Regions from separate parts of the Xanthobacter sp. DMC12 genome, predicted to be linked through region 1. Evidence: predicted binding sites of a transcription regulator. Region 1 holds the regulator's gene; each other region holds the start of a gene.
The links. Region 1 encodes LexA, which represses DNA repair genes until DNA is damaged. Its sites were predicted from a motif close to TGTTCNNNNTGTGTTCNG; they were not measured.
Positions count from the first base shown of each region.

Region 2: a site for LexA is predicted at 6,631-6,648, ahead of ACT535_RS05790 (ImuA family protein). Genes of this name have one in related genera too.
Region 3: a site for LexA is predicted at 7,306-7,323, ahead of ACT535_RS11580 (helicase-related protein). Genes of this name have one in related genera too.

Region 1 covers NZ_JBQUYZ010000001.1:652,441-662,085, forward strand. Annotated here, with positions in the region: gene trpC (indole-3-glycerol phosphate synthase TrpC) at 1-669, shown strand, start outside; gene ACT535_RS02905 (DUF2147 domain-containing protein) at 987-1,409, shown strand; gene moaC (cyclic pyranopterin monophosphate synthase MoaC) at 1,530-2,018, shown strand; gene ACT535_RS02915 (molybdopterin molybdotransferase MoeA) at 2,072-3,286, shown strand; gene lexA (transcriptional repressor LexA) at 3,443-4,153, shown strand; gene ACT535_RS02925 (ComEC/Rec2 family competence protein) at 4,280-6,517, opposite strand; gene gltX (glutamate--tRNA ligase) at 6,689-8,104, shown strand; gene ACT535_RS02935 (sulfurtransferase TusA family protein) at 8,101-8,337, shown strand; gene ACT535_RS02940 (M20 aminoacylase family protein) at 8,341-9,507, opposite strand.
Region 2 covers NZ_JBQUYZ010000001.1:1,244,159-1,253,803, reverse strand. Annotated here, with positions in the region: gene ACT535_RS05805 (polysaccharide deacetylase family protein) at 1-838, opposite strand, end outside; gene ACT535_RS05800 (error-prone DNA polymerase) at 1,014-4,313, opposite strand; gene ACT535_RS05795 (DUF6504 family protein) at 4,310-5,815, opposite strand; gene ACT535_RS05790 (ImuA family protein) at 5,784-6,617, opposite strand; gene ACT535_RS05785 (DNA translocase FtsK) at 6,878-9,645, shown strand, end outside.
Region 3 covers NZ_JBQUYZ010000002.1:744,455-754,099, reverse strand. Annotated here, with positions in the region: gene ACT535_RS11610 (autotransporter domain-containing protein) at 1-463, opposite strand, end outside; gene ACT535_RS11605 (helix-turn-helix transcriptional regulator) at 702-1,664, opposite strand; gene ACT535_RS11600 (glutathione S-transferase family protein) at 1,749-2,408, shown strand; gene ACT535_RS11595 (hypothetical protein) at 2,615-2,998, shown strand; gene fdxA (ferredoxin FdxA) at 3,163-3,498, opposite strand; gene ACT535_RS11585 (S4 domain-containing protein) at 3,581-3,856, opposite strand; gene ACT535_RS11580 (helicase-related protein) at 3,860-7,180, opposite strand; gene ACT535_RS11575 (creatininase family protein) at 7,509-8,303, shown strand; gene ACT535_RS11570 (NUDIX domain-containing protein) at 8,561-9,175, opposite strand; gene ACT535_RS11565 (ABC transporter ATP-binding protein) at 9,181-9,645, opposite strand, start outside.

The DNA of each region.
Region 1 (9,645 bases):
GCGGGCGCGATCGAGCAGAGCCTGTCCGAAGGCCGCACTGCGCTCATCGCCGAGATCAAGAAGGCGAGCCCCTCCAAGGGCCTGATCCGCGCAGACTTCGACCCACCGTCCCTCGCGCGCGCCTACCAGCGCGGCGGTGCCACCTGCCTGTCGGTGCTCACGGACACGCCCTCCTTCCAGGGTGCGCCGGACTATCTGAAGGCCGCCCGCACGGCGGTGAGCCTGCCCGTGCTGCGCAAGGATTTCATGTACGACACCTATCAGGTGGCGGAGGCCCGCGCCTGGGGGGCGGACTGCATCCTCATCATCATGGCCGGGGTGGACGACGCCCTCGCCCTCGACCTCGCCGACGCGGCCGCCGCTTATGGCATGGACGCCATCGTGGAAGTGCATGACGACGCCGAGCTGGACCGCGCGCTGGCGTTGCCCTGCCGGCTCATCGGCATCAACAACCGCAATTTGCGCACCTTCGAGACCACGCTGGCAACCTCCGAGCGCCTCGCGCCCCGCGTGCCGAAGGACCGCATCGTCATCGGCGAGAGCGGCATCTTCACGCCGGCCGACGTGGCCCGGCTGGCGCAGGTGGGCATCGGCACCATTCTGGTGGGCGAGAGCCTGATGCGGCAGGAGGATGTCGCATCCGCAACCTCTCTGCTCATAGCGGGTTAGTGTTGCCGTATACGTAAATTTCCGCCTTAATGCGCGAGGGTCTGCAGAGACCGCCCGCACTTTGGGAGGAACACGTGAAGTCGCGTTCGTCGGCCGGTGCCCGCGTCGCGTCTTTGGCGTGGGCGCGCGGGCGGCTTTCGCCGAGCTGGGTCGTCCTGACCAGTGTCCATAAGCCACAGCCTACCGGCCCCGCTTGGCGCGACGCCCCAGACCGTGCCCCCTGCAAAGGAATGTGCCCGGCGGCCTTGCCCACTTAGTAAGTTTGTACTTAATTATATCATCGGCCCGCCAACGAGGCCGAAATGGAAGGGGAAACAATGAGGACGGGTCTCATCGCCATCGTTGCCGGCCTCGTCGGCCTTGCGGCATCGCCCACGCTTGCCGCGGATGTCACCGGCCAGTGGCTGACCGCCACCAAGAACGGCCAGGTGGAAATCACCCAATGCGGCAAGTCTCTGTGCGGACGCCTCGTGTCGTCGGACGGCCTCAAGGCCGATCCGAACCTCAAGGACATCAAGAACCAGGATACGAAACTGCGTGACCGGCCGCTGAAGGGCCTTGTGTTTCTGACCGGCTTCACCGGCGGACCGAAGGAGTGGACCGGCGGCAAAATCTACAATGCCGAAGACGGCAAAACCTATTCCGGCTCCATCACGCTGACGGGCGACGATACCCTGAAGCTGAGCGGGTGCGTGATGTCGGTGCTCTGCCAGTCGCAGACTTGGACCCGCCTGCGCTGATCCAACCAACGCCGGCAACACAGCCTTTCCGCCGCCCTGCCCTTGCGGCGGTGGACAGGCGCCGCCGCGGACGCCATCTTCCCCGACCTCAGATCGATTCCGGGGAAGACCGCGACTTCCATGGCCAGCCTGACCCATCTCGACGAACAGGGCGCCGCCCGCATGGTGGACGTGTCCGACAAGGATGCGACCACCCGCGAGGCGCTGGCCGAGGGCCGCGTGGCGATGGCGCGCGAGACGCTGGACCTCATCCTCTCCGGCAACGCCAAGAAGGGCGACGTGCTGGGCGTGGCGCGCATCGCCGGCATCATGGCCGCCAAGCGCACCCATGAGCTGATCCCCCTCTGCCATCCCCTGATGCTGACCAAGGTGGAGGTGGAGGTTGTCCCCGATCCCGCCCTGCCCGGCCTTCATGTCACCGCCCGCGCCAAGGTGACGGGCCAGACCGGCGTGGAGATGGAGGCGCTGACCGCCGTCTCCGTCGCCTGCCTCACCATCTACGACATGGCCAAGGCCGCCGACCGTGGCATGCGGATTGAAGGTATCCGCCTGCTGGAGAAATCCGGCGGCCGCAGCGGCCATTTCCGCGCAGATGACGGAGCGGCTTGATCCGTTTCCGCCATCATGACCCGACAGCACGTGCAGAGTGAGGGAGCCGCGCCATGGCGCTCATGACCGTCGAGGAGGCCACCGCGCTCATCACTGAGGGCGTCGTCGCGCTCGGCGTCGAGGATGTGCCGGTGCAGGCGGCGGCCGGGCGGGTGCTGGCGCGCGATCTCGCGGCCCGCCGCACGCAGCCCCCCGCCGACATGTCGGCCATGGACGGCTACGCCGTGCGCGGCGCCGACATCGCCGAGACGCCCGCCCGCCTGACCGTGATCGGCGAGTCCGCCGCAGGGCGCCCCTTTGCGGGTGTTGTGGCCGCCGGGCAGTCCGTACGCATCTTCACCGGTGCCGTGGTGCCGGAGGGCGCCGACACGGTGGTGATCCAGGAGAACGTCACCCGCGAGGGCGACACCATAACCACCACCGCCCCGACCGCCGCGCTCCGCAACGTGCGCAAGCGCGGCTGCGATTTTTCCGAAAGCGCACCCGGCCTGTTCGCCGGCCGGCGCCTGACAGGCCGCGACATCATGCTGGCCGCCGCCATGGACCATGCGACAGTGCCGGTCGCGCGCCGCCCGCGCGTCGCCTTGCTGCAGACCGGCGACGAACTGGTGCTGCCCGGCCAGGGCACCGGCAACGACAGCGAGATCGTCGTCTCCAACGCCTTCGGCCTCGCCGAACTCGCCCGCCGCGCCGGTGCCGATGTGACCGACCTCGGCCTCATCAAGGACGACCTCGCGGCCATCCGCGCCGTGGTGGCGCGGGCGCTCTCCGGCGAATTCGATCTCGTGGTCTCCTCCGGCGGCGCCTCCGTGGGCGATCATGACCTGATGGCCCCGGCGCTGAAGGCCGAGGGGGTGGACCTCTCGGTGCACAAGATCGCGCTGCGCCCCGGAAAGCCGCTGATGTTCGGCCATCGCGGCGCCGTGCGGGTGCTGGGGCTGCCGGGCAACCCGGTGTCCTCCCACGTCTGCGGGATGGTCTACCTCGTCCCCCTCATCCGCGCTCTGCAGGGTGATTCCCGCCCCGGCCCCGAGACCGTGCCGGCGCGCCTCGCGGCCGACCTGCCACCCAATGATGTGCGGCGGGACTTCATGCGCGCGACTCTCGACCGCCGGGCGGATGGCTCGATCCACGCCATTCCCTGCGCCTCGCAGGACAGCGCCATGCTGAGCATTCTCTCCGCCGCCGACTGCCTTCTGGTGCGCCCGCCCTTCGCGCCTGCGGGGCGTGTCGGAGACCCCTGCGAGATTATTCCCTTCGACGATTGAGCGTTAACGGGGCCTTCACCACTTGCGGAACACAAAAGGAACAGATAAAGACTGTTCATGATTTGTTTCGCGGCGCACCGGGCTGGATGCGCTTGGAATCGGGACCGGCCGAGAGCGCCGCTTCCGGGCGGTGCGTGCAAGGAACGGGGCCAGGGAATGCTCACTCGGAAGCAATATGACCTTCTGCGCTTCATCCATGAGCGGCTCAAGGAAACCGGGGTCCCACCCTCCTTCGACGAGATGAAGGAAGCGCTGGACCTGCGCTCCAAGTCCGGCATCCACCGCCTCATCACCGCTCTGGAAGAGCGCGGCTTCATCCGCCGCCTGCCCAACCGCGCCCGTGCGCTGGAAGTGGTGCGCCTGCCCGACAGCGTGGCGCCGGGCCTTGCCTCCGCCCGGTCCGCAGGGCGCGGCTTCTCCCCTTCGGTCATCGAGGGCAGCCTCGGCAAGGTCCGTCCGGTGCCGGAGGACGACGAGGCGGGCCAGGTGGTCTCGGTGCCGGTCATGGGCCGCATCGCGGCCGGCACGCCCATCTCCGCCATCCAGAGCCGCAGCCACACGCTGAACATCCCGCCCGAGATGCTGGGCTCGGGCGAGCACTTCGCCCTTGAAGTCCGCGGTGACAGCATGATCGAGGCCGGCATCCTCGACGGCGACACGGTGCTGATCCGCAAATGCGACAGCGCCGATACCGGCGACATCATCGTCGCGCTGGTGGACGACGAGGAAGCCACCCTCAAGCGCCTGCGCAAGAAGGGCGCCTCCATCGCGCTCGAGGCCGCCAATCCAGCCTACGAGACCCGCATCTTCGGGCCCGACCGCGTGCGCATCCAGGGCCGGCTCATAGGCCTGATGCGCCGCTACTGATCCTTATTTCTCCTGCGGGAGATCCGGAACGGGGTGAGGGGCGCGGCGGTCCACGCTCAACGGGCGCCTGCGCTTTTTCTCAAGGGCGTTGCTCCTCACCCCGACGCCTCTTGAAGCCCCCCCCCATCAGGGCGCGGTCGCATCCGCCTGAGGGTCGCCGGCATCGGCGGTGGCGGGTTCGGATATGGGTTCCGGCGGCAGCGGCGCCATCCAGGGACGGGATACGCCAGCCTTGCGGCTGGATTCGGCGACGAGCGCGCCGTCGCGGAGGGTGAAGGCGAGCGTCCCTGTCCGCGCGAGTTTCGCCGGGGTCAGCACCTCTGCCGGGCAGGTCTTGGGCGGCGGATCGCGGGTAACGATCATGCGGGCATTCAGGCAGTCCGCCTCCAGGCTTTCGGCGCGGCGCGAAATGGCGATGGTGCCGCCACCGGGCAGCGGCGCGGTGCAGCCGAGCGGATCGCAGGTGAAGCCGGCGGCGAGGTCCTTCGTTCCGGCCGTGCGGCGGTCGCCCTCCCGCGTCAGCCACTGCTCCACCAGCAGTTTCTGGCCGGAGGCGCCGAGCACCGAAAGCCGCCCGTCCGGCATCCGCACCGCCACCGTCTGCGCATCGGGCGCTATGAGGAGGTCTGGCTTCAGAGGCGCGCCCGCCACCAGCGCGGCGAGGCCGAGGGGCACCAGCGCCGCGAGGGTGAGGACGCCGCGCAGCAGGCAGAGGGCCAGCAGCGCGAGCGAGAACCACAGCAGCGTCCCGGTGCCGATGAAGGCGGCGCGGATGTCGGCGCCCGGCAGCGTGCCCACCCAGTCGGACACCGCCGTCATGATCTCGATGCCGCGCCCCATCACCGGCCAGGCGAGATGATCCCAGCCGAACGGCATCAGCAGCACGCCCGCCAGTCCCGCCGGCATCACCAGGAAGGACACCGCCGGCATGGCGGCGAGGTTGGCGAGCAGGCCATAGGGCGCCACCCGCTGGAAATGGAAGATGCCGTAGGGCGCCGTCGCGAGCCCCGCCACCAGCGAGGTCAGCGCCGTGCCCGCCACCAGCACAGCCACCCAGGAGACCACCGCGCCGGCGATGCCATCCGGCCGGGGGATCGCCCGCAAGGGCTGGAGCCGCTCATAGGCGGCGACGAGGGCGAGGGTGGCGGCAAACGACATCTGCGTTCCCGGGTCCAGCGCCGCCTCCGGCGTCAGCGCCAGCACCACCACCGCCGCAACGCCCACCGAGCGCAGCGACAGGGACGGCCGCCCCACCATCACGCCCGCCAGCACGAGCCCGGTCATGACGAAGGAGCGCTGGGCCGGCACGTCATTGCCCGACAGCACGAGATAGAAGGCGCTGCCCGAAAGCGCGATCAGCGCCGCGATGGACTTGATGGGCAACGACACCGCCAGCCCCGGCACCAGCGCCAGCACGCCCCGCGCCAGTGCGAACAGGGTACCGGCCACCAGCGCCATGTGCAGGCCGGAGATGGAGAGGATGTGCGAGAGGCCGGAGACGCGCATGCTCTCCTCCACCGCCCGCGGAATGCCGGAACGGTCGCCGGCGACCAGCGCCACCGCCACCTCGGCCGGCACGCCGGTGAGCGAGGCGCGGATCCGGTTCGAGAGGCTTTGCCTCACCCCGTCCAGCCCCATGGCGAGGCGCACGGACAGAGGCGGATCGCGCGGCGCCGCCGCCTTCGGCCGGCCGAGCCCGTAGCCGATGGCGCCGATGCCCTGAAACCACGGCGCGCGGCCGAAATCGTGGGCGCCGGGCATGGCGGGGCCGGAGGGCGGCAGCAATTGCGCCAGCTGCGTCACATGGCTGCCCACCGGCGGGGCCCAGTCCTTGCGGAGCGAGAGCCGCACCAGCGCCGGGGCGTTGGCGAGCCCGCGCACGGCGTCTCCATCAAGCCGCAGCAGGATGCGGTCGCCCGTGGTCCGCCGCTCGACCCGCTCGATGAAGCCGGACAGGCGCACCGGGGTCTTGGGCGGCACGATCATCTCGTGGGCGATGAGCGCGGTGCGCACCCCGCCCGCCGCAAAGCCGGCTGCAGTTGCAAGCAGCACCGCGGCGATGCCGAACGTCACGGGGCGGGCCCGCGCAGCCAAGGCCGCCGCCGCAAATGCCGCCACCAGGACGAGGCTGGCGACGAGCGACGGCTCGGTGGACGCGCCGAAGTAGAGCAGGATACCGGCGGTGAAGGCGGCCGGCAGCCACAGGATCAGCCGGCCCGAGGCCGCCTCGGCCGCCACGTCATGGGCGATGCGGGCCTTCAGCGCATCGGCGAAGCGGATAAGACCGCGCGTGGAGAGCGCCGGGAGCGCGCCCGCAGCTCCCCGCCCCCCTGTCCGCGCCCTGCCTGAGGCCCGCTCGTCCATCCCCGCCCGCCGAGGGGCCGGTCCGGGCCGCGCCCGCCCCGTGTTCCTTGTGCCCCGCCTCTATGCTACACGGGCGCCTCCCGCGCGCCATGTGGTTCGGTTTGCGTTCCGCAGGGCTGCCGCACGCGCGTCTTCCGTCCAAGCGGACCCAATCCCGCCGAGCCCCGCCCGATGTCGCAGATCGTCACCCGCTTCGCCCCCTCGCCCACCGGCTTCCTGCATATCGGCGGGGCGCGCACGGCGCTGTTCAACTGGCTCTATGCCCGCCACACGGGCGGCAAGATGCTGCTGCGCATCGAGGATACGGACCGCCAGCGCTCCACCAAGGAGGCCATCGACGCCATCCTCGAAGGCCTCTCCTGGCTCGGCATCGATTGGGACGGCGATCCCATCTACCAGTTCGCCCGCGCCGAGCGGCACCAGGCCGCGGTGGCGGAGATGCTGGCGAAGGGCAATGCCTATCGCTGCTATGCCACCCCCCAGGAGCTGGACGAGATGCGCGAGCTGGCCCGCAAGGAGGGCCGCCCGCCGCGCTATGACGGCCGCTGGCGCGACCGCGACCCCTCCGAGGCGCCGGCCGACCGCGCGCCCGTCATCCGCCTGCGCGCCCCGCAGGAGGGCGAGACGGTGATCGAGGACATGGTGCAGGGCACCGTGACCTTCCCCAACAAGGATCTCGACGACCTCGTCCTGCTGCGCTCGGACGGCACGCCCACCTACATGCTGGCCGTGGTGGTGGACGACCACGACATGGGCGTCACCCACATCATCCGCGGCGACGACCACCTCACCAACGCCGCCCGCCAGACGCAGATCTACCGCGCGCTGGGCTGGGACGTGCCGCGCATGGCGCACATTCCCCTCATCCACGGGCCGGACGGCGCCAAGCTCTCCAAGCGCCACGGTGCGCTGGGCGTCGATGCCTATCGCGACATGGGCTATCTGCCGGCGGCGCTGCGCAACTATCTGGTGCGCCTCGGCTGGAGCCATGGCGACCAGGAGGTGTTCTCCACCGACGAGATGGTCGAATTCTTCGACCTCGACAAGGTCGGCCGCTCCGCTGCGCGCTTCGACTTCGCCAAGCTCGAAAGCCTCAACGGCCACTACATGCGCGCCTCCAGCGATGCCGAACTCCTGGCCGCCATCGACGCGCTGCTGCCCCACCTGCCGGACGCGGAGCACCGCCTGCCGCGCATGACGGACACCCGCCGTGCCCAGCTCGCCGCCGCCATGCCGGGTCTGAAGGAGCGGGCGAAGACGCTGGTCGAACTGCTCGACAATGCCGACTTCATCTTCGTCGAGCGGCCCATCCCGCTGGACGAGAAGGCGACGACCCTGCTCTCGGCCGAGGGCCGCGCCCACCTCGGCCGGCTCGTGCCGCTGCTGGAAGCCGTGGAGTGGACCGCCGCCGCCACCGAGGCCGTGGTGCGCGGGTATGCGGAGGCTCAGGGCGTGAAGCTCGGTGCCGTGGCCCAACCGCTGCGCGCCGCGCTCACCGGCAAGTCCACCTCCCCGCCGGTGTTCGACGTGCTGATCGTGCTCGGCCGCGAGGAGAGCCTCGGCCGGCTCCGGGATCAGGCGGCTTGAAGGCGGCCGCTGTCACCGTCGCGCTGGATCTGAAGGGGCTGAAATGCCCCCTGCCCGCCTTGCGCACCCGCAAGGCGCTGGCGCAGGCGGCGGCGGGCACACGGCTCGTCGTCACCTGCACGGACCCCATGGCGGTGATCGACATTCCCCACCTCGCCCACGAGACGGGCGCGGTGCTGGAGACGCAGGAGGTCGCGGCCGGCCTGCTGACGTTCGTGCTGGTGAAGGCGTAGGGATCAAGCGGTCAGCGGCAGCGCCCGCTCCACCAGCCGCACCCAATAGGACGCCCCATAGGGAATCGCGGCATCGGCGAAGTCGTACTGCGGATGGTGCAGGCCGGCGGACGGACCGTTGCCGATGAAGATATAGGCGCCCGGCTTCTCCTCCAGCATGTAGGCGAAGTCCTCGGCCGCCATCAGCGGCGGCGCGGCGGCGTCCACCTCCGAGGCGCCGGCCACCTCGCTCGCCACCTCGGCGGCGAAGGCCACCTGATCGGCGTGGTTGCTGGTGACGGGATAGCCTTCCTTGAAGCTTACCTTGGCAGTGGCGCCATAAGCGGCGGCGACGCCTTCCGCCACCTGCCGGATGCGTTCGCGCAGCTGCGCGCGGACACCCTGATCCAGCGTGCGGGCGGTGCCGACGAGGGTGGCGGAGGGCGGCAGCACATTGTCCGCCTCTCCCGCATGGAACATGGCGATGGAGACCACCGCCGCCTCCAGCGGGTCCACGTTGCGCGAGACGATCTGCTGCAGCGCCATCACGATGGCGGCGCCGGTGAGCACCACGTCCACACCCTGGTTGGGCCGCGCGGCATGGGCGCCGCGCCCGTCCACCACGATCTCGATATGGTCGGACGAGGCCATGATGCCGCCCGGCCGCATAGCGAAGCGGCCCACCTCCAGCCCCGGCAGATTGTGCATGCCGTAGACTTCGCGCACGGGGAAGCGCGCGAACAGCCCGTCGTCGATCATCGCCTTGGCGCCAGCCCCCCCCTCTTCCGCCGGCTGGAAGATGAGCACCGCCGTGCCGGAGAAGGCGCGGGTCTCGGCGAGGTGGCGCGCGGCGCCGAGCAACATGGCGGTGTGCCCGTCATGGCCGCAGGCGTGCATCTTGCCGGGAGTCTCGGAAGCATAGGCGGCGCCGGTCTTCTCGAGGATGGGCAGCGCGTCCATGTCGGCGCGCAGGCCGATGAGCGGGCCCTCCCCCTTGCCGCGAACGATCCCCACCACGCCGGTGCGGCCGATGCCGGTGATAACCTCGTCGCAGCCGAAGGCGCGCAGCTTCTCCGCCACCGAAGCGCTAGTGCGGTCGAGGTCGTACATCAGTTCGGGATGGCGGTGGAAATCCTGCCGCCAGGCCGCGATTTCGTCGGCGCGGGCAGCGATGTGGTTGTTGACCGGCATGGCAATTCCAGAAGCAATTGAGCGACCATGGTGCGGAAGCCATCCTGCCCGGTCAATGCCCGCGCCCGCGCTGCCCCCGGCGAAATGCCGGGACATCCACCCCGCCCGGCCTTGACCCCGCCGCCTTCGCACCCTAAC
Region 2 (9,645 bases), 590 kb from region 1:
ACAGCGTCGCGAACTTGTAGCCCTTGGCGGCCAGTTCATCGAGGATGCGCGGCATGGCATCCACGGTGGTGGCATAGATGTCGTGCGAGAGCACGATGGCGCCCGGCTTCACCTGCGCCATGATGGCGTCATGCACCGCCTGGCTGTTGCGGTTCTTCCAGTCGTTGGGATCCACCGACCAGTTGACGATGGTGAGGCCGTACTTGTCCTCGATGTAGCTGCGCAGGGACGGCTTCATGGAGCCGTAGGGCGGGCGCAGGTAGATCGGGCGCTTGCCGGTGACCTGGAAGATCGCTTCCGAGGTGTTGCCCAGTTCCTTGTCGACCGCCGCCTGGCTGATGCGGGTGAGCTGCGGATGGCTCCAGGAATGGCTGCCGATCTCGTGGCCCTCGTCGGCGATCATCTTCAGTACTTCGGGATGCTTGGCGACCATGTTGCCGAGCACGAAGAAGGTCACCTTGATGTTGCGCTGGCGCAGGATCTCAAGCAGCCGCGGCGTCGTTTCCGGGTTCGGACCGTCGTCGAAGGTCAGGGCGATGTAGGAGCCATCCACGTCGAACGACTTGTAGGTGTAATTCTTGCGCGGGGTCACCGGCGGGGGCGCGGCGGGCTCCGGCGCCGGGGCCGGCACCGGCTGGGCCGATGCAGCCGCGCTCTTCTGCGCGGCGGTCGCGCCCTTGCCCTGGGCAGCCTGCCCGGAAGCCGGGGTGGCCGGCTGGGAAATGGATTGGGTGGTCGCCGGGCCGTCGTCCTTGGCCGACAGGAGCGGGCTGATGGCCATGCCGGCGCCCACGGCGGCGGCGGCCACAAATCCGGTAACGATGAGGAGCGGCTTCACGGCGACGGTATCCCGGCCTTTGGTTCCCTATGGTCTGAAGCCTCACGGGTTTTTGTGGATAAATCGTGAAGTGCGCGGGGCTGCCGTGCCTTTTTTGCCCGAATTACCGTGTTTTCGCGGGCCGCGGTGCGCACTTGGGCTGCTGGATACCTCTGCGGCATCCAGGCCGCGGCGCTCAGTGAAAGTCCCGGGACTTGGGCAGTACCCTAACGTCACGTGGATGCTTGCGCGGATGCTGGGGGTGGGCGAATTCGTCGGCCCGCGCGACCTCCATCCGCGGCTGTCGCACCCTGGAGAGCAAGGCGAGGTCGGCGGTGCGGTCCGTGAGCCGCTGGGCCATGAGGTGGACGACGCCCTCCGGGCTCTTCTGGATGCGTCCTTCCACCAGAAGCAAGCGTGCGCCCATCACCTCCCGGCGGAAGCGTTCCAGCGCCCGTTCCCACAGGACGATGTTGGTGATGCCGGTCTCGTCCTCGATGGTGATGAAGATGGCCTTGCCGTTGCCCGGCCGCTGGCGCACCAGCACCACGCCAGCATTGCGGACGAAGGCGCCGTCCTTCAGCGCAGACGTCTCTGCGCAGGTGAGGATGCGCTCTTTCCGGAAATGGTCGCGCAATTCGCCCATGGGATGCCCCTTCAGGGAGAGGCGCACCGTCTGGTAGTCGGCGACGATGTGCTCCGAGCGCGCCATGCGCGGCAGCGTCACCTCCTCTTCGACGCCCAGCTCACGGGCGTCCGCCGCCGCGAACAGGGGCAGGGCATCGTCGTCCGGCAGGCGGCGGGCGTGCCACAGGGCGGCCCGGCGGTCGAGGCCCATGGAGCGGAAGGCATCCGCATCGGCGAGCAGCTTCGCCGCGCGGGTGGGCAGGCGCGCTCGGCGGGCGAGGTCTTCTAGGCTTGCGAAGGGAACGGCGCGGGTGGCGGCGAGGCGCTCGCCCCAGTCCTCGTGAAAGCCATCCACCTGCCGGAAGCCGAGGCGCAACGCGAGGGTGCCGTCGTCCCGGCGTTCCAACGTGTTGTCGTGGTGGCTGAAATTGGCATCAACGGGCCGCACCTCCACGCCGTGCTCGCGGGCATCCCGCACGATCTGCGCCGGGGCGTAGAAGCCCATGGGCTGGGCATTGAGCAGCGCGCAGGCGAAAGCCGCCGGGTGGCGGCATTTGATGTAGGAGGAAATGTAGACGAGCTTGGCGAAGGAGGCGGCGTGACTCTCGGGGAAGCCGTAGCTGCCGAAGCCCTTGATCTGCTCGAAGCAGCGCTGGGCGAAGTCGCGCTTGTAGCCGCGCGCCACCATGCGCTCCACCATCAAGCTTTCGAATTCGTGGATGGTGCCGAGGTTGCGGAAGGTGGCCATGGCCCGGCGCAGCTTGTTGGCTTCGATGTCGGAAAAGCGCGCGGCGACCATGGCGAGCTTCATAGCCTGCTCCTGGAACAGCGGCACGCCGAGCGTTTTGTGGAGGACATCGTACAATTCGCCCTTGTCGCCAAGGTGTGACGCCGGGGAGGGATAGTCCACTTTCTCCAGCTCGTTGCGGCGCCTCAGATAGGGGTGGACCATGTCGCCCTGGATCGGTCCCGGCCGCACGATGGCGACCTGGATCACGAGATCGTAGAATTCCTTCGGCTTCAGGCGCGGCAGCATGTTGATCTGCGCCCGGCTCTCCACCTGGAACACGCCGATGGAATCCCCGCGCTGGAGCATGGCGTAGACGTCCGGTTGCTCGCGCGGCACGTCGGCGAGGCCCCAGTCGATGCCCTCGTGCTCGCGCATCAGGTCGAGCGCTTTCCGGATGCAGGTGAGCATGCCGAGCGCCAGCACATCCACCTTCATGAGCTTCAGCACGTCGATGTCGTCTTTGTCCCATTCGATGAAGGTGCGGTCCGCCATGGCCGCGTTGCCGATGGGCACGGTGTCGTCCAGCCGCTCACGGGCGAGGACGAAGCCGCCCACATGCTGGGAGAGGTGGCGGGGCGCGCCCATCAGGCGGCCGGCCAGCTCCACCGCGCGGCGGATGAAGGGGTTTGACGGGTCGAGCCCCGCCTCCCGGATGTGCGCGTCGGAAATATCACGGCCCCAGCTGCCCCACTGTGTGGAGGCGAGGCGCGCCGTGACATCCTCGGTGAGGCCGAGAGCTTTGCCTACGTCGCGGATGGCGCTGCGTGGCCGATAGTGGATGACGGTGGCGACGATGCCGGCGCGGTGACGACCGTATTTCTCATAGATGTACTGGATCACCTTCTCACGCTTCTCGTGCTCGAAATCGACATCAATGTCCGGCGGCTCGCGCCGCTCCATCGAGATGAAGCGGGCAAAGAGGAGATCGTTGTCGGCGGGGTCCACGGCGGTGATGCCGAGCACGTAGCAAACGGCGGAATTGGCCGCCGAGCCGCGCCCCTGGCAGAGGATGTCCCGGCTCTCGGCGAAGCGAACGATATCGTGGATAGTGAGGAAATAGGGGGCGTATTCGAGCTGCCGGATGAGGGCCAGCTCGTCCTTCAGCAGCTTCCGCACCTTCTCGGGGATGCCGGCGGGATAGCGCACGCCGGCGCAGCGCCAGGTCAATTCCTCCAGCCACGCCTGCGGCGTCCAGCCGGGGGGCACCGGCTCCTCGGGATAGTCGTATTTCAGTTCCTTGAGAGTGAAATCGATGCGGGCGAGGAGCGCCGCGGTCTCCGCCACCGCCTCGGGAGCATCGCGGAACAGGCGGGCCATCTCGGCGGCAGGCTTGAGGTGGCGCTCGGCGTTCGCCTGGAGCCGCCGCCCCGCCTCGGCGATGGTGGTGCCCTCGCGCACGCAGGTGAGGATGTCCTGCAGATCGCGCTCTTCGGGCGTTGCATAAAGCACCTCGTTCACCGCCAGCAGCGGCACGCCGGCCGTGCGTGCGCAGATCTTGAGGGCGGCAAGGCGCCGGCGGTCGGCACCGGAGAATGGCATGTCGACGCCGAGCCACACCGCGCCGGGGGCGGCCTCCGCGAGGCGGGAGAGGAGGGGCGGAAGAGCGCTTGCCTCTTCGCCGGGCAGCACGATGAGCATCAGGTCGCGGGCGTCGGCGAGGAGGTCGGCGAGGGACAGATGGCAGTCGCCCTTCTTCGCCCGCCGGTTGCCGGTGGTGAGCAGGCGGCAGAGCCGGCCCCAGCCGGCGCGGGTCGAGGGATAGGCGATGATGTCCGCCGTGCCGTCCCAGAAGACGAGTCGCGCGCCCGTCACCAGCCGGAAGGCGCGGGCGCGGGCGGCGACGGCGCGCTTGGCATCCGCCTCGGGATCGTCGGCTTCCAGATCCTCGTCGAGGGTGCGCAGATCCTCCAGCGCGCTATAGGCCCGCACCACGCCGGCCACCGTGTTGCGGTCGGCGATGCCGAGGCCATCGAGACCGAGGCCGACGGCGGTGCGCACCAGATGGGCCGGCGCGCTCGCCCCCCGCAGGAAGGAGAAATGCGAGGCGGCCGCCAATTCGGCATAGACGGGCTCGCTCACGGGAACAGGCCGTGCAGGAACCAGCGGGGCGCCGACGTCTCCCGCCCGTAGGTGCCTTCGCGATAGAGCCAGAAGCGCCGACCCTGCGTGTCTTCAACGCGGAAATAATCGCGGGTGAGGCTGCGGCTCCCCGCATCAAGGGCGGTCCACCATTCCGGGGCGATGCGCTCCGGACCCTCGGCTCGCGCCACCTCGTGCAGCACGCGCCGCCAGCGGAAGCGCAGAGGCGGGCCGTCCGGCACCTGGGCCAGCGTCTCCACCGGCTCGGGGGTGGGAAACAGGGCCGGGGGTCGGGCGAGGGGGGCATCGGCGGCGGCCGGCTCGGCCCAGTCGTGCGCGAGCGCTTCCCTGCTGCGCCATGCCTTTTGCGCTGGCACCCGCATGGCGGCGCGCTCGGGAATATGGCTGTCCTGCGCGGCGAGGCAAGTGACGCGGCGCGGCCCGAGCCGGGCGGAGAGGGTATCCACCAACTGGTCCAGCCCCGCGCCCGCGGGCTCGGTGCCAAAGCCGGACTGGGTGGCGGCCAGCGGTTCGGCGGCGGTGACAGACAGGCGGATCACGTCATAGCCGAAGCCGGGATCGAGCGGATCGGCCAGCGCTGCCAGCCGCTCTCGGAACAGGCCGGCAAGGCGGGCGCCATCACGGAGCGGTGCCGCCGTGCCTGCCGCCACCCGCCGCACCGCGCCATCGCTGCGGAAGAAGGCGGCCTCGAAGCGGCGGCCGCCTTCGCCGTGTCGCTCCAGCACACCGGTGATGTCGTGCGCGAGGTCTGCAAGCACGGCGCGGGCGGTCGCTTCGTCGCCCATGGGTTCGGCGAAGCGCCGTTCTGCCACATAGACGGGCAGGGGATTGAGCGGGGAGATGGGCGGCGAAGCCGCGCCGCACAGCTCGTCCAGCCGTTCCACCAGCACGCTGCCGAAGCGGGCGGCGAGCGCCGCGCGGGGCTTGCCGGCGATGTCGCCGATGCGCACCAGCCCGAGATAGGCGAGGCTTCGCCCCGTCTCCGCATCGAGGCCGAGGGCGTCCACCGGCAAAGGGGCGACGGCCTCCCGCTCGCGGCCAGCCGGCACCACCTGCTCCGGCCGCCAGCGGGCAAGGGCGAGGGCGGCCCGCGCGGTCCCAGCCACTGCGCCGCAGGCGGCAAGTCCGGTGGCGGCAAGCCGTTCCGTCATGGCGGACACCATGGCCGCCTCGCCGCCGAACAGATGGGCGCAGCCGGTGATGTCGAGCACGATGCCGTCCGGCCCGGATACAGCGACGAAGGGCGTCCAGCGCTCGCACCACGAGGCGATGGCGGCGAGCAACGCCGTATCGGCCGCGGCATCCGCCTCCACCGCTTCGATCTGCGGCACACGGGCCTGCGCGTCGGCGAGGGTGAGGCCGGGATGGAGACCGAGGCGGGCCGCCGCCGCGTCCACCGCGGCGAGCCGGCGGGCATTGGCTTTCACCTCCACCGTAACCAGCGGCGTCTCAGCCGGTGCGGCGCCAGCCGGAGACGACATGCGACGCCCCCGCCGGCTGCGGTGCAGCCGGTCGGTCGGCAGGCGCGGCAGGAAGAGCGCGGCGAGGCGCCGGGGTGAAGCGTCGGGCATGGGCATTCCATTCCACGGTGAAGCGGCCGGTGGGTCCAAGACGGTTGCGCTCGATTTCCAGTGCGAAGGCAGGCGGGCCGAGGCAGAAGGTCGGAACATCCCCCGCCACCCGGGAGGGAGCTGCGGAGACCCGCCAGCGGGTGGCGGCGGCGGAGGGGCCGGGGTCTGCTCCCGGCCGCAGCAGGAGGGCAGGCACGCCGGAGCGCTCGCTGCGCAGGGCGAGGCGGCGGGTGGCGGTGAGGTCGATGAGCCGCGGGGATCCCCAGGGCTCGGCCACCACCAGCCCGAGGGCGCCATGGCCAAGGGCTTCCTCTGCGGCGCCCAGCGTGTCGGCCGCATCCGCGGTGGCCACCAGGATCAGGCGGCACGGATCGAGCCCGAAGGCGGCGCAGCCTGGACCGTAGATGTCACCCCCCTCCAGCGCCGCCATGTCCTGCCGCACCCACAGCACCGGCTTGCGGGTGCCGGCCGCGAGGGCGAGAGCGAACCCGAACACGGCGGCGACATTCCCCTTTTCCGCCGGGAACGCCTCGTGCAGCGCATCGCGGGCGAGGCCGCCCCCCAGCACCTCGTCCAACGGCGCCCCGAGCGATAGGCGCGGCCGGGCGGGACCGTCCGGCGGGGCGGACAGCCGTTCCATCTCGACGATGCGGCGGCGAAGGGCTGCCAGATCCTCGCGCCGGGCCTGGTGCGGGTGGGGAAACGAGGGCATGGACGGAGCCAAATGTTCCTATTTTGTTCTCTTTTAAAAGGACTCCGGCAGGACGGAATGTCAACCGTACGGAGGTCCGGCAGCAGGGATTGCGGGGGCTGGAGCGGGTCCACCGCAGACGGGTGGGGCGGTGCGGGCTTGTCCCCATGATTCACAGATAAGGTATTCAGAAACCGTTATCGCGAGGTGCAAACCTCCCCTTAACGCCCCCCGCCCTAGTGTCCTCGAAACGGCGCCGGTGCTGCGGATTTCGGATTCCCATGTCTTCCTTCAACCGTCCTCCGAGACCTTTTGCGTATCCTTCCTACGCTCCGGACGACTCGTTCGATCCACCGCCGGCCGATTCTGCCGCCGAACGTGGTCTGCCCTCGTTCTACGAGCGGATTCCGGAATACGATCCAGCCATCCACGATGGCGCCTTCGAGGCGGCCGAAACCACCCACAGCTGGATCGACCTGGAGCTGGTCCCGAGCTGGCTGCGGCCGTTCACCCTCGACGCCAACACCCGTTTCACCCGCACTCCGGACCATCTGCTGCGCCCCCGCGAGCCGGGCGCGCCCTCGCTGCCGCCAGTCCTGCCGCAAGTGCCCACCCCGGTCACGACCCAGGGGTCGAGCCGCGGCTGGCACTTCCTGTTCGAGCCCGCGGACGATGCGGTCCAGCCGGTGGCGCAGCAGCCCGTCGCCAAGCTTGCGGATATCCCGACGGAGACCGCCTTCGCCGCGCCCGGCGCGGTGCCGGAAGAGGTGACGGCGGCCCCGGCCGCCCTGCCTCCCGTTGAGGAAGAGGCCGCCATTGCTGTCTGCGCGCCCTCGGCTTCCGATGCCGCGCTTATAGACGCTGCCCCCGGCGAGGAGGTCCCGGCGGAAGCGTCGGAGCCTGCGCTCCTTGAGCCCGGCATCGCGCCGCAGGCCGTGGCTGAGGCGGCTTCGGAGGTCGACACGGCGGACGTCCCCGATCACCTGTGGAGCCTGCTGCGCCTCGTCGTCATCGGCCGCGCCGCCACCCCGCCCGCTCCGGCCGGAGACCAGGATCTGGATCCCGCGCCTGCAGAACTGGCCGACGCGGAAGACGATCCGGTGGAGAGCGAGGACGCAGTGTTGGAGGCGCTGCCCGCCATCGAGGAGGGTGCCGACTTCGACGAAAGCGAGGTGGACGCTGACGAGGACGAGATCTCCGAGCTTGAAGCCTCCGAGGAGGACGAACTCGAGGACGACGCGTTCGAGGACGAAGACACCGATGACAATGAGGTCGCCGAACTGGAGGGCGACACGCACAACGAAGAGGGGGAGGGAGAAGAGATCGCCCTTTCCGAGGATGACGACGAACTGGACGAGGACGACGCGGCGCTTTCCTCCGAGCTGGAGGACGATGAACTCGATGACGACGAATTCGAAGACGATGCCTTCGAGGACACGGACCTGACGGACGAGGAAGACGAGGAGGCCGCCGAACGCGACCAGGACGATTCGGAAGACGCTGCCGTGCTTGAAGACGACGATCAAGACGAGGCCGAAGCCGAGGACGCCCCACTGCCCCTCGCGGCCGGGTCGATCCTGTCGGGCGAAGCGTTCGCGTCCTGGCGACCCTACCAGCAGAGCATCAGCGCCCAGTTCTTCGGTGCCCTCCATTCGGCGGCCATGTCCGCTCCTGCGGCCCCGGCAGCAGCGCTTGTGGTGGATGCCGTCGCCGCCGTTCCTGTGGAAGCTGTTGTTACCCTCCCGCCCGAGCCCGCGCACGCAGCTGCTGAGGTCACGGAAGGACCCTATTTCCTCCCGCCCCTCGATCTCCTGCGCGAGCCGCCGGTGGTGGAGCCGGACTATGAGCTCTCCGAGGAATTCCTCGACCAGTCCTCCACCATGCTTCAGCAGGTGCTGCGCGACTTCGGCGTGCGCGGCGAGGTGATCGACGCCAATCCCGGCCCCGTCGTCACCCTCTACGAGTTCGAGCCGGCACCGGGGGTGAAGTCTTCCCGCGTCATCGGCCTGTCGCCGGACATCGCCCGCTCCATGAGCGCGGTGTCTGCCCGCGTGGCGGTGGTGGAGGGGCGCAACGTCATCGGCATCGAGCTGCCCAACCGGCGGCGCGAGACCGTGTGGCTTCGCGAGCTGCTGGCGAGCCATGAATTCGCCGAGGCCCATCCCAAGCTCGGCCTGTGCCTGGGCAAGACCATCGGCGGCGTGCCGGTGATCGCCGACCTCGCGCGCATGCCGCATCTTCTCGTCGCCGGCACCACCGGCTCGGGCAAGTCGGTCGCCATCAACACCATGATCCTGAGCCTGCTCTACCGGCACACGCCGGAGGCCTGCCGGCTCATCATGATAGACCCCAAGATGCTGGAGCTCTCGGTATACGAGGGCATCCCGCATCTGCTCACCCCCGTCGTCACCGATCCCAAGAAGGCGATCATCGCGCTGAAATGGGCGGTGAAGGAGATGGAGGAGCGCTATCGCAAGATGAGCCGCCTCGCCGTTCGCAACATCGACGGCTACAACGCCCGCGTCCGCGAGGCTTCGGCGAAGGGCGAGATCATCACCCGCAACGTTCAGGTGGGGTTCGATCGCGAGACCGGGGAGGCCCTGTTCGAGGAACAGGAGATGGACCTCACCGCGCTGCCCTACATCGTCGTCATCGTGGACGAGATGGCCGACCTGATGATGGTGGCGGGCAAGGAGATCGAGGGTGCCATCCAACGTCTCGCCCAGATGGCGCGGGCCGCCGGCATCCATCTGGTGATGGCGACGCAGCGCCCCTCAGTCGATGTCATCACCGGCACCATCAAGGCCAATTTCCCCACCCGCATCTCCTTCCAAGTCACCAGCAAGATCGACAGCCGCACCATTCTCGGCGAGATGGGCGCGGAGACGCTGCTGGGGCAGGGCGACATGCTGTTCATGGCCGGTGGTGGACGCATCAGCCGCGTCCACGGCCCGTTCGTCTCGGACGGCGAGGTGGAGAAGGTCGTCGCCTTCCTAAAGGCCCAGGGCGGGCCGGACTATATCGATGAAGTGGTGCTGGACGAGGATGC
Region 3 (9,645 bases), on a different contig from region 1:
CGTCGTTGGCGCCCGCCCACATGGAATAGAGCGCGTTCGGCCGGGCGACGCCGCCGGTGGAATCGAGATAGGTCTCGAGCTGCTGCGTCTCGCCCAAGGTATTGCTCGGGTAGACGACGCATTTGGGAATATTGTAGCCCGAATCCACGCAGGCGCCGCCCTGGGCGTAATTCGTGCCGCCCACCACCGTGCTGGTGCCGCTCACCGTGTCGATGGCGAGATAGGGCGAGACGTCGATCCCGTAATGCTGGCCCACCCGCATGTCCCACACGTCGCCGGGGTTCACCGTGAACCGCACCGACTGGAGCTGGCCGTCGACGACCACGTAATAGGTTCCCGCGTCGCTCAGGCTGTCCCCGAACACGTAGAAGTTCGAGAACTCATGGGCCTGGGCGGTCCCCAGGGCACCGAACGAGACGGATGAAAGCAAAGCGGCAAGCGCAATCGACGACCGTGAAATCATGCTGAGTCCCCCCAAGGCAGCCCCTTGGAAGGGCGATGGTCCCCTGCCACCCCCGTGCGAGGATACCGCCCGATCCCGACGGAACAGGACCACGGCCAAGGTCACGATACCACCGTACCCCGCTGCCGTTGGTTTGATTTCCGGCTAGTGATGCCCTACCGACACACCCCCAAGCCACCTGCCGTTGCGTGCGGCGCCCCGCCGGACACGCCGGGGTAGCGGGCCTAGGGCGCCTCGTTCAGGGCGCGTAGAGCCGCCCCATCCGCTCCACCGTCTCCCTCACGCGCGCCCGCAGCTCCGGCGGCTCCAGCACCTCCGCCTCGGGGCCGAAGCGCAGCAGCTCGCTCGCTGCCTCCGAGAGCGAGCCGACCCTGAGGGTGACGATCAGGTAGCCCTCGGCGTCCGGTTCGCCCGCCACCATCCCCGCCCGCGAGAAGGTGGAGGTGACATGCTCCAGAATCCGCTGGCCAAGGGGGGAGAGGCGGAGGGTGGCGCGGTTCGGGTACATCTCCTGCTCCAACCGCCGGGTATTTTCGGCCCAATGCGCGGCGAGGTCGAAGCCGGACGGCGGTTCGAACCGCTCGGCGAGTGCCTCCAGCTCCCGGATGCGGCTGATGCGGTACGTCCGCACGCTGGCCTCCACCGCACCCACGAGGTACCAGGCACCGCTTTTCAGCACGAGGCCGAGCGGTGCGACGCGCCGGCGCTTCTCGGCCCGCCACGACTGGTAGCGGATCTCGATGAGGTGCTGCTCCCACGCCGCCGCCGCGACAGTCTGGAGGAAGGGCGGCTCTTCCGCCTCGTAGAACCAGCCCGGCGCATCGAGATGGAACCGCGCGCGCATGCGGGCGGCGGCGCTGCGCAGATTGGCGGGCAGGCCGGCGGTGACCTTGGTCTGCGCCGCGGCGAGGACGGCGCCGAGGCCCAGGGCGGTGGCCGCCTCGCCGAGGCCGGAGAGGAACAGGGCCTGCGCCTCCTGCGCGGAGAGGCCGTTCAGCCGCGTGCGATAGCCCTCCAGCAACCGGTAGCCGCCGCCCGCGCCGCGCTCGGCATAGACGGGCACGCCCGCCGCGCTCAGGGCGTCGATGTCGCGATAGATGGTGCGAAGGGACACCTCGCACTCCTCCGCGAGGGCCTGGGCGGTGACCGCGCCGCGGGCCTGGAGCACCATGAGGATGGAGAGGAGGCGGCTGGCGCGCATGTGGATAGAGCTAGCAAACCTGACAGAAGGTGTCAGCCTTGGCCGGTTAGAGGATGGGTCTCACCTCCCGCCACAGGAGATTTCATGACCGCCGACGACACCGTGACCCTGTTCTTCTCCCCCAACACCCGCGCCACTTGCGCGCTCACTTTGCTGGAGGAGCTGGGCGCGCCCTACCGCCTCCATGTGCTCAACATGAAGGCCGGCGAGCAGCGCCAGCCGGCCTACCTCGCCGTCAATCCCATGGGGAAGGTGCCGGCCATCCTGCACCGGGGCGAGTTCGTCACCGAGCAGGTGGCGATCTTCATCTATCTCGCCGACGCCTTCCCCGAGGCCGGTCTCGCGCCTGCCATCGGCGCGCCGGGGCGGGGGGCGTATCTGCGCTGGCTCGCCTATTACGCGGCCTGCTACGAGCCCGCCCTCATGGACCGCGCCCTGGAGCGCGAAGCCGGTCCGGCCTCCATGTGCCCCTATGGCGACTTCGGCACCATGCTCGACACGGTGACGCGGGAACTGGGGGCAAAGCCCTATCTCCTCGGCGACCGCTGCACGGCGGCCGACATCCTCTGGGGCAACGCCTTCCGCTGGGGCGTGATGTTCAAGCTGGTGCCGGAAACGCCGGTGATCGCCGATTACGTCCGGCGCATCACCGGCCGACCGGCGGCCCTCAAGGTGGCGGAGCTGGATGCACGGCTCGCCGCCGAGCATCAGGCGGCGGTGGATGCCGCCGCGTCGCCGGGCTGAGCGCCCCAGCCCTCCCCCTGCGAAAGGCCGCTTTGCAAAATGCCGGAAATCGCTCCAGAACGGACGGCAGGCAAGAACAGGCCCGTGCGCCCCGGGGCGGCACGGGCGGGGAGGACCAGATGGGCGAGAAGCGGATGGATCGCGGGCCGGGCCATCGGCAACCCGTGGGACTCGCGCTGACGAGGCGCCCCGGGAGCCGCCGCGCCGTGGCCCTCGCGGCGGTGCTGCTCCTCTCCGGCGCGGCACCGGCGCTGGCGCTGATGTCGCCGCAGGTCTACGCCACCGCCCGCGACGGCGCGAAGAGCGTCATCGTCCTCGCGGTGGAAGCGGTGACGATCACCCCGCGCGCCTTCGGCACCTGCGCGGTGACGGGAACGGTGAAGGTGGTGGAGCGCGGCACGGCCTACGCCGTCGATCAGAAGGTGACGCTCGACGTCCCCTGCGCCCGCCCCAACGCCTTGCCCCCGCTGGGCGGCACCATCTATCAGGAAACCGACAAGCTGCAGGCCGCGAAATTCGGCCGCGCCTATCTCGACGCCGACGGCAAGCTGGTGCTCTCGCAGTATTTCCAGCTGGAGGCGCTGCCCTGACGGGCGTCAGCCATCAGAGCAGACCGTCCTGACCGGACTTGTCCCGGTCATCCACGTGGATGGTCTGGGAATGCCTATCCGACCGACAGCGCCAGTGGCCCGACGTGGATGGCCGGGACAAACCCGGCCATGACGCACCGTTTAGGGGAGCGTAGGCAGTCGGCTCAGTCGCCCTGGCCGGGCTCCGGGGAGAACAGCTCTTCCTTGCCGGGCTTGCCGTCCCATTCCTTGGCGTCGGGCGGGGCGTCGCGCTTCAGGGTGATGTTGGGCCAGGTCTTGGCGTATTCGGCGTTGAGCGCGAGCCACTTCTCCAGCCCCGGCTCGGCATCGGGCTTGATGGCCTCGGCCGGGCACTCCGGCTCGCAGACGCCGCAATCGATGCACTCGTCGGGGTGGATGACGAGCATGTTCTCGCCCTCGTAGAAACAGTCCACCGGGCACACGGACACGCAATCCATGTATTTGCAGCGGATGCAGTTCTCGGTGACGACGTAGGTCATGGGCAATCCCTTTCGAGGGGTCCGGGTAGCGCAGGCGCACGCGCCACGCAAGCGGCTGCAAGCCGCAGGCCCCTAAACACCGCTACGCTTCTGTTATTTCCTCGAAAAGCGCGAGGGCGGATGTAGCATCTCCCCGGCGCTCCGCAAAGGCGGTGACGCGCAGCACCCGCACCTGCCGGTCGAGGGCGATGGTGAGCACCTGCCCCGCCCGCACCATGTGGCCGGGGCTGGTCACCCGCGCGCCGTCGAGCCGCACATGGCCCGAGCGGATGAGATCGGCGGCGTCCTCGCGGGCGCGCACCACGCGGGCGTGCCAGATCCAGCGGTCGAGCCTCTGCCGCTCCGCCGGATCCGTCACGGGTCAGCCGCCCTTCTTCTCCGCCTCCAGCCGCGCCTTCAGCGCGGCGAGGGCGGCAAACGGGCTATCGGGGTCCGCCGGCTTCTCGCGGCGACGCTCCTGATGGGCGGGGCGGTTGTCCGCCCGCTGCTCGGGACGCGGCCCACGATGGCCCTCGTTCCGGTGGCCTTCCTGCCGATGCTCGCGGTTGCCCTCGTTCTCGCGCGGGCCGCGGAACGGGCGGTCGCCACGCGGCGGACGCGGCGCGCGCTCGCCTTCGGGGGCACCGGCCTCGGCGGGAGCATGCTCGGGACGGCGATGGGGCGGACGGCCATCGCGACGCTCGCCGCGGCCACCACCCTTCTCGCCACCGCGATCGCCACCGGGACGATCGCCGAAGCGGCGGCCTTCGCCGGCCGGGCGCTCGCGACGCGGCGCGCCCGGCGGACGGCCGGGACGCCACACCTCGATCAGCTCGGGCTCGGCGGGAGCGGCGTCGGCCGCGGGAGCCTCGGCAACGACCTCTGCGGCGCCTTCCACCGCCTCGGGGCCACCGGGGGCGGCGGGGGCCTCCACCTCGGCCGCGACTTCGGCGGCGGTGGGATCGCCGGACACCTCGACCGCCTCGGCGGCAGCCTCGGCCTCGGCCGCATCGGCCAGAACCACATCGGCGGGGGTTTCTTCGGCGGGCGCTTCCTCGGCGGGAACATCCTCGGCGGGCGCCTCAACAAGCGCCTCGTCCACCGATTCGGCCGGCGCTTCCGCCGGGGCGTCGAACAGGAGATCCGCCTCGATGGCGCCTTCCGGCAGCGGGGCCAGCTCCACGGGGGCGGCTTCCGGCGCAGCGGCGGGGGCCTCGGCCTCCGGCGGCGGCGGGGGGCGGCGCTCCATGCGGTAGCCCAGCGACTTCAGGATGGAGGCGAAATCCTCCCCCGAGCAGCCGGCCAGCGAGGTCATGCCCACGGTGACGGTGAAGCCACGGCCATCCACAGCCCCGGCCGGCTTGGGGCCGGGCGAGTTGGGCCGCCACGCCAGCGCGGGGCGGATGAGGTCGGCGAGGCGCTCCAGAATGTCCACGCGCACCGCGCGCTCGCCGCACACGCGGAAGCCGACGGCGCGATAGAGCCCCTTCTGTACCTCGTGATCCACCGGAATGGAGGTGCGGCCGGAAGCGGCGAGGTGCGGCAGCTCGTCGAGGCCCTTCTGGGCGAGGCCGCCGTGCTTCAGCGCGTAAAGCTCCGCCGCCAGCGCGCGCGGGGCGGGCTTCAGCAGCGCCGGCAGGTAGATGTGATGGGCGCCGAAGCGCACGCCATGGCCACGCAGCGTGGCGCGGGCGGCCTGATCCAGCCCCTTCACCTCGTCGGCGACGCGGGCACGCTCCAGCACGCCGAGGCTCTCGACGATCTGGAAAGCGATGCCGCGGGCGATGCCGGTGATGTCCTCGGCGGTGCCGAGCTTGGTGAGCGCGCCGAGCAGCTTCTCGATATGGGCGGCCACCCACAGGGTGAGGCGCGCCTCCACCTGGTCGCGGGCCGGGCCGGTGAGATGCTCGTCGGCGATGATCTTGAAGCGCGGCTTCAGCACCTCGTCGCCGGGGATGAGCTTGGCCACCGCCTCGCCCGTCCAGCGGATGGTGCCGTCGAAGGTGAGGACGAACGCCTCGTCCACCGCCTGCGACAGGCGCTGGGCGCGCTGCTCGATCTCGCCGGCCAGCGCCTGCTGGGCGGCGGCGCGCAATGCCTTGGCCTCCTCGCCACCGGCCGCGGCTGCGGGGTCGGGGGCGAACTGGAAGCCGTGGAGGTGGCCGATGACGTGGCCTTCGACGGTAACGTCACCGGTCTTGCTGATTTCAGTTTCGAGCATCGTGTTCTCTCGCAGGCGCCGCATGAGCACGCTGGTCCGCCGATCCACGAAACGCTGGGCCAGCCTTTCGTGCAACGCATCCGACAGCTTGTCCTCGACCCCTCTCGTGACGCCTTGCCAGTGCTCCGGATCCCTGAGCCAGTCGGGCCGGTTCGCAACGAAGGTGAGGGTCCTCACCTGCGCAATCCGGTTCGACAACGTGTCGATGTCGCCTTCTGCGCGATCGGTCAAGGCGATTTGACGCGCGAACCAGTCATCGGGGATGCGGCCACCCCCCTTTATGTGCCCGAAAAGGGTCCCCACCAGCTCCGCATGGGCGCCCGGGGAGACCTTGCGATAGTCCGGCACCTGGCAGGCATCCCACAGCCGTTCCACGTCGGCGGCGCCGTCGAGACGGCCCGTCACCTCCATGTCCCGGCTCATGATTTCAAGCACCGCAACGTCATCGGCGGTGGGCGCGCGGGTCAGCCCCTCCTCCTTCGGCAGGCGCGAAAGGGAGGCGAGGAGCGAGGCGGGCGACTGGAAATCCGCGACGGCGTTGCGCCATTGCAACACCTTCGCAGTGTCGAACACATGTTCCTCCAGCCGCGAGACCAGTTCCTCCTCGAACGGTGGACAACGTCCCGTCGTGCCGAACGTGCCATCGCGCGTCGCACGGCCGGCGCGCCCGGCGATCTGCGCCATCTCGGAGGCGTTGAGCTTGCGATACTGCCAGCCGTCGAACTTGCGGTCCGAGGCGAAGGCCACATGGTCCACGTCGAGGTTGAGGCCCATGCCGATGGCATCGGTGGCAACGAGATAATCCACGTCGCCGGACTGGTAGAGCTCGACCTGCGCATTGCGGGTGCGCGGCGAGAGGGCGCCCATCACCACCGCCGCACCGCCGCGCTGGCGGCGGATGAACTCGGCGATGGAATAGACCTCGTCCGCCGAGAAGGCGACGATGGCCGAGCGGCGCGGCAGCCGGGAAATCTTGCGCTCGCCGGCGAAGGAGAGGGTGGAAAGGCGCGGGCGCACCACCACGTTCACGCCGGGAATGAGCTTTTCCACCAGCGGGCGCATGGTGGCCGAGCCGAGCAGCAGCGTCTCGTGCCGGCCGCGCCGGTTCAGGATGCGGTCGGTGAAGACGTGGCCGCGGTCGAGATCGGTGGCGAGCTGGATCTCGTCGATGGCGACGAAGGCCACGTCGAGATCGCGCGGCATGGCCTCCACGGTGGAGACCCAGTAGCGGGCGTTCTTCGGCTTGATCTTCTCCTCGCCGGTGATGAGCGCGACCTTCTCCGCCCCCACCCGGTCGACGATGCGCTGATAGACCTCGCGCGCGAGCAGGCGCAGCGGCAGGCCGATGATGCCGCTCTCATGGCCGAGCATCCGCTCGATGGCGAGGTGGGTCTTGCCCGTGTTGGTCGGGCCAAGGACCGCGCTCACCCCCCGCGCCCTCAGATTGCGCGGCAGCACGGCCCATCGGGTGACGTCGTCCATCGGCTCTGGCGCAATCCACGTAAAGGAGGGGTGTCCCTGTATCATATCGGGACGCGGGGGCGATGGCGAAAGGGGGCGCGCGGACATTCGCGGAACGGGAGGGGAGCGAATCAGGTGAGGGGCCGGGTTCGCGGGGTGTTCTCCCGGGCGGCAGGCCAGTGCGCGCCCTCCCTGCCCTCCCCCGCACTCGGAAGAGGGTTCACGCGCTCCGCCGATCCTTTTCCACCTCTCCCCTTAGCCCCACCCATACCCTTGACTTGATGCGGCTTTTCCTTCCCATGGAGGTAGGGCGGCGCGGGCAGCACGCGCCGGGGGCGTGGAGGCAGCGGTGTTTCTGAAATGGGCTGAACTTTCCTCACCGGCACTCGCGGCGCTGGACAAGACCCGCATGGTCGCCGTCCTGCCCGTCGCGGCCGTGGAGCAGCATGGCCCCCACCTGCCGCTGGGCACGGACCTCTTCATCGCCGAGGGCTATGTGGAGCGCATCGCCTTCATGGTGCCGCGCGAGGTGGATGCGGTGTTCCTGCCCGTGCAGGCGGTGGGCAAGTCCGACGAGCACATTTCCTTCGCCGGCACGCTGACCCTCTCGCCCGCCACCGCCATCGCCGCCTGGGTGGAGCTGGGCCGCAGCCTCGCCCGTGCCGGCGTGCGCCGCCTCGTGCTCATGAACACCCATGGCGGCAACGTGCCGGTGATCGATCTCGTGGCCCGCACGCTGCGGGTGGACCACAAGATGCTCGCCGTCACCTGCTCCATGCACCGCTTCGGCTATCCGGTGGGCCTCTTCTCCGACCACGAACGGGCGCACGGCATCCATGGCGGGGAGATCGAGACCTCGCTGATGCTCGCCTTCCGCCCCGAGCTGGTGGACATGAGCCACGCGGGGCCGTTCCCGCCCTATTCCATCGCCATGGAGAGCGAGTTCCAGCGCCTGCGCGCCAACCACCCCGTGGGGTTCGGCTGGCTGGCGGAGGACCTCAGCCCCGACGGCGCCATGGGCGACGCCACCCACGCCACAGCGCTCAAGGGCGAAGCCGCCTACGAATACGGCTCCCGCGCCTTCGTCGAGCTGTTGAAGGACGTGGCGGCGTTCGACCTCGCGCGGCTGGAGCCGCATGCGTGAGTGAGGTGTTGCGCGGACACGGTCCCTGAGACCCGCGCCCCACTCGCCGCCCCTCACCGCCGTCATGGCCGGGCTTGTCCCGGCCATCCACGTCGGTCGGCTGGCAATACCTTCCCGGCCAGCGTCTTATCGGCCCGACGTGGGATGCCCGGAACCCGCGTGTTCGCGGGTTCCGTTCTCGGGAGCGGAAGTCGGCAACGGCCGACTTCCGGCACAAGGCCGGGCACGACGCCGAACCAAGCGCGCCAACTGACGACCTAAGACTGGGCCGCCGCAATCAGCTCCGGCAGCCTGGCGCGGTTCAGCGCGAGCCATTGCAGCGCAAGGATCAGGAAGCCGTTGATGCAGCGTCCCTGCGCGATGGCGGCGAGGGCTTCGTCCACCGGCACGGCGAAAGGCCGGGTGGTCTCCGTCTCCGCCGCCGATCCCGCCCGCTCGGGCAGGCGCGCGGCATCGAGGATGCCGAGATAGAGCAGCACGCGCTCGTCGCTCACCCCGGGCGACGGGGTGAAGGTGAGCATGGGCAGCAGCAGGCGCGGCGTGACGCCCGCTTCCTCCTCGCACTCCCGCCGGGCGGCGTCTTCGGGTTCCTCGCCCGGCTCCACGATGCCGGCGACGATCTCCACCAGGTCGCCGCGGTCTCGGACGAGATGCGCCGAGAGGCGGAACTGGCGGATCAGCACCACGTCGTCGCGCGCAGGATCATAACCGAGCACCCCCACCGCCGTGCCGCCGCGCACGATGTCGCGCACCTGGGCGTCGCTGGTGCCGTCGGAATGGTGCAGCACGAGGCGATAGCGCTCATAGGGGCGGAAGCCCTTGGCGAGCAGTTCCGGGCCTTCCACGTCCACGCGGGCGGGGCGGTCTTCCATCTCGCTCACTGGCGCACCACGCCGTGGCCGGTGGCGTCGAGGTTGAAGGCGGCCGCGAACAGGGCGCGGGTGTAGTCTTCCTTCGGATGCTCGAACACGTCGTGCGCCGGCCCCTCCTCCACCATCTTGCCGTTGCGCATGACGAGGATGCGGCTCGCCAGCGCCGACACCACGCGCAGATCGTGGGAGATGAACATGAAAGTGAGGTCCCGCTTCTTCTGCAGCGCGCGCAGGAGGTCCACGATCTGCGCCTGCACGATCATGTCGAGGGCGCTGGTGGGCTCGTCCAGCACCACGAAGGAGGGCTCCAGCGCCATGGCGCGGGCGATGGAGATGCGCTGGCGCTGGCCGCCGGAGAATTCGTGCGGATAGCGGTGGCGTGTCTCCGGATCGAGCCCCACGTCGGCGAGCGCCGCGATCACCCGCGCCTCCCGCTCATCGGCGGTGAGCTTGCGCTGGTGGACCAGCAG